Regions from separate parts of the Pseudalkalibacillus sp. R45 genome, predicted to be linked through region 1. Evidence: predicted binding sites of a transcription regulator. Region 1 holds the regulator's gene; the other holds the start of a gene.
The links. Region 1 encodes Rex, which represses fermentation and respiration genes when NADH is low (regulators of the CRP and FNR family bind a similar motif). Its sites were predicted from a motif close to TTGTGAAATATTTCACAA; they were not measured.
Positions count from the first base shown of each region.

Region 1 (2,195 bases):
ACTGGAACAGAATCCCGAATGGCAGCGTCAACCTGAATAGGAAATGGAAGTATTCATTGATTCCATACTCTTCTTCTACTCCCAAAAGATCAGCCAGACCGTTCATGAAATCGATGACGAATGGAAACAAAATGAAGTAGGAGAAGGATAATCCCGCTAAAAACAATATGAAGGTAAGCGGAATATACATCAGCGTCGTCTGTCGCTCTTTTTCATACAAACCAGGACTTATAAACGCCCAAAGCTGAAAAAGTGCAATCGGCGAAGTGATCAATAACGCAATCAGAAAGGCGAAATCCAGGAATACCCTCAAAGGGTCTGTCAGATTGAAGACGTTCAGCTCCAATCCAGCCGCCTCAGGGGTTTGCTGCAAATATTGTATAAGCGGCATCGCTAGAAAGAAGCCCGCAATGAACGCTCCTACAAAAACAAGTATGACGATAAAAACCCTTTTGCGTAGTTCTTCAATATGATTTTGAAGTGTCATTTGTTTTTCCGTCATACAAAACTACCTTCCTATCTATTCCTCATCTGTTTTCGTTTGATTGTTCTTCTTTTCTTTCTTTTTATCATCATCGTCTTCTACAAGACCGCTTGTTGCGTTCTTGAACTCTTTCAACGTTTTTCCTGCCGCTCTTCCAAGCTCAGGCAACTTTTTAGGGCCGAAAATCAATAGTGCCACAACTCCGATTATTATCCAACTTCCTGGACCAAGCATCCTGGTCACCTCCCTCAAAAAATGGATGAACAAATTAATCCAACGGGTAATGCTTTAAAAAATAAATTAACGATTGCAACTCAACTGCAAGATCTATGTGATGAATGCGTACGTGTTCGGGTACCGTCAGTCGTGCTGGTGTGAAGTTCAGGATCCCTTTGACCCCGATTCCAACCAATTGATCTGCTACAGACTGTGCGTTGTTAGCAGGAACAGTCAAGATTGCGACGGACACGTCAGCGTCAGCGAAATTCTTCAAATCATCCAAATGATGGATCGGCACACCACTGATATCTGTATCTACTTTCTTTTCATCAACGTCAAAAGCCAACTCGATACGCGTGTTGTCATTTTTCAAGAAGTTATAATGCAATAGGGCTGTCCCCAGGTTTCCTACCCCGATCAACATGACCTTTGTCACTTCATCTTGATCAAGTGTTTTCCTGAAAAACGTCAGCAGATAATTGACATTGTATCCATAACCCTTCTTACCTAGTGCTCCAAAATAGGAAAAATCCCTTCTTATTGTGGCAGAGTCTACTTTCACAGCTTCACTAAGTTCAGAAGAGGATACACGAAGCTTTCCTGATGAAGAAAGATTTTTTAAAAACCGATAGTACAATGGCAGACGTTTTGCTGTAGCTTGCGGAATTTTTTGATCTTCAACGCTCATCGGACCCCTCCATTCGTTATCAGAACATCAACTGAATCTATTGTTTGATCTATGTTTTATCTTTTACGATAATCGCCGCTTTTACCACCTGTCTTTTCAAGCAGGTAAGTCGGGCCGATCACCATACCTTTGTCGATTGCTTTACACATATCGTAGACGGTGAGAGCTACTGCGGATGCGGCTGTCAAAGCCTCCATCTCTACCCCGGTATTCCCCTTTGTCTTGACCATCACATCGATGAGCAATTCATAGCTGTCTTCGATTTTCCAGTCAAACGATACATCTACCGCTTTCAAAGGCAATGGATGACACATTGGAACGATATCAGGAGTCTTTTTGGCAGCCATGATCCCTGCAACCTGGGCCACGGACAAGACATCGCCTTTTTTGACCTTACCACCCTGGATCGCGTTGTAAATTTCTTCAGTCATCTGGACACTGCTTCGTACTCTTGCCGTCCGGACTGTTTCTTCTTTTTCTGAAATATCGACCATCCTTGCGCGGCCCTGATCATTGAAATGCGTGAAATCGCCCACAGAATCACCACCCTAACAGAGACTATACACCCTTTTTTATAAAAAAGTAAGGCATCAAATAAGGGAAATTATCACAAATCCTTGAATATTGTTTGGTTGCCTCAACTTTCTAAGATAAGCTACACTAATAGTAGCTGTTCAAAGGTTCATTATGCTATCAACGAATTAGAAACAAGAAGTTCAAGGCACGATGGTTTTGAGGACCGGAATGTATGTCATTGATACATGAGGACCGGTAAAACCGAGTAACGATGAAATTCGCCGTTTA
Region 1 is NZ_JBQQCL010000023.1:22,255-24,449, reverse strand. It holds gene tatC (twin-arginine translocase subunit TatC) at 1-502, opposite strand, end outside; gene ACTWQL_RS22380 (twin-arginine translocase TatA/TatE family subunit) at 521-718, opposite strand; gene ACTWQL_RS22375 (redox-sensing transcriptional repressor Rex) at 753-1,391, opposite strand; gene moaC (cyclic pyranopterin monophosphate synthase MoaC) at 1,448-1,927, opposite strand.

Region 2 (2,195 bases), on a different contig from region 1:
CGTGAAGAACGCAACAGTCTGAATTAAGAAAAAGATCAAGAACACATTCGGACGGCCGATATAGTCAGAGGCTGTGGCCCAGACAAGTCTGCCTCCGCCATTGAAAATTCCCATGATTCCTACCATCATCGCTGCTGCGCCTGCTGATAATCCAACCACTTCCTGAGCCATAGGCGAAGCGACAGAGATCATCATGATGCCGGCTGTCGTATTGATCAGCATCATTGTCCAAAGCAGCCAAAAACGCTTTGTTTTGACAGCTTCTTTTGAAGTCAATTGCTGCAAGTCTTTTTTGAAGACTTTTTTCCCTGAAGCTATATCTTTTTTCATAGAAGAAGGCATCCAACCTTCAGGAGGAGGGGCAATATATAATGCACCTAACAAAATCATGACAAAATAAGCAGCACCTATGATATAAAACGTATTCGTAACGCCAACGTTGTTCATCAAATTTGCGGCAATAGGTGCGGTGATGAGCGCACCAGTTCCGAAGCCGAGTACAGCTAGCCCAGTTGCTAAACCTCTTCGGTCAGGGAACCATTTGACGAGCGTCGAGACAGGTGAGATATAACCGATTCCAAGTCCAAGGCCGCTTGCCACTCCATATGTAAATAAGAAAAATGGCAACGAATCAATGACCAGTGCGAGTCCGGAACCTGCTTGTCCTAATCCGAATAGGATACCAGCTAATATTGCTGATTTCCTCGGTCCATTCCGTTCAACAAATTTTCCGAAAAGAGCTGCTGACGATCCGGCAAGTGCCATCATGATTGTAAATGCAACTGTCACCTCTGTTGCTGACCAACCCATTTTCTCACTGATAGGCGTCGTATATACGCTGTAAGCATATGCACCCCCAATAGAAAGATGGATGGAAATGGCTGATAAAGCGATCAACCATCTGTTTTTCGATGTGTTCATGTTGTTCTTCCTCCTCTACTATGTCTTGATCTTGTAAGCGTTTAACACACACAATACATGGGACAGAATAAAAAATCAAACAATTTAAAATAGTTAAAAAACACAAAAAAATTACATATGGCTTAAATGCTGAAAAGGTCTTGGGCATTTATTCACCATAACCTTCCAGTCGTTTCTTATACGTGTGATATACCTCACTAACAAACCTCAGGACAAAGGTTAGAATTTGGGTAGTGAGGAGGTAGTTGAAATGGTGCGTGATTATGATCAAAACCCATTTATCGTGATTTGGGAGGTGACGAGGGCGTGTGCTCTCAAATGTTTACATTGCCGTGCAGAAGCCCAATACAGACGCGATCCAAGAGAATTGACACTGGAAGAAGGGAAAAACCTGATCGACCAGATCTATGAAATGGATAACCCGATGCTGGTTTTTACAGGTGGAGACCCACTGATGAGAACGGATTTATATGATCTCATTGAATATGCCGTTAAAAAGGGGGTTCGTGTCTCAATGACGCCAAGCGCTACGCCGAAGGTCACGAAAAAGGCGATGGAAAAAGCGAAGCGGGCAGGCCTATCAAGGTGGGCGTTCAGCGTTGATGGACCCAACAAAGAAATCCATGATCACTTCAGAGGTACGAGGGGCTCGTTTGATTTGACGATGAACGCCATCCAGTATCTCCATGAATTAGAGCTGCCGCTTCAAATCAATACCGTGGTTTCTAAGTATAATATTGATTATTTGGAAGAAATGGTGGAGCTCGTCAAATCGTTAGGCACGGTTCTTTGGAGTGTATTTTTCCTTGTACCGACTGGCCGTGGAAAGAATCTCGATCTTGTATCGCCTGAGCAGCACGAGGAAGTTTTGCACTGGTTATATGAGTTAAAAGACCGGGTCCCTTTTGATATAAAAACGACAGAAGCCCCACACTACCGTCGGGTTGTTTTACAACGTCAAAAGATTGAAGCACTTGATGGCAACAATGGAAAAGTTACTAAGAAGCCGGATTTCCTCGGCAGAGCGCCAAAGGGTGTCAATGACGGGAATGGGTTCTTATTCATCTCGCATATCGGCGATGTATATCCGAGTGGATTTTTACCGATCAATTGTGGAAACATCCGGAAAAAGCCGTTATCTGATATTTACCGGTTCCATCCTGTGTTCCAGGATTTAAGGAGTCCGGATCAATATAAAGGGAAATGCGGAGTTTGTGAATTTAGACATGTTTGCGGTGGTTCAAGAGCCAGAGCTTACGGGGTAACCGGGGATC
Region 2 is NZ_JBQQCL010000001.1:558,021-560,215, reverse strand. It holds gene ACTWQL_RS02765 (L-lactate MFS transporter) at 1-921, opposite strand, end outside; gene ACTWQL_RS02760 (TIGR04053 family radical SAM/SPASM domain-containing protein) at 1,175-2,195, shown strand, end outside.
Region 2: ACTWQL_RS02760 (TIGR04053 family radical SAM/SPASM domain-containing protein) is a predicted target of Rex. The motif match lies at 1,062-1,079, and genes of this name have one in related genera.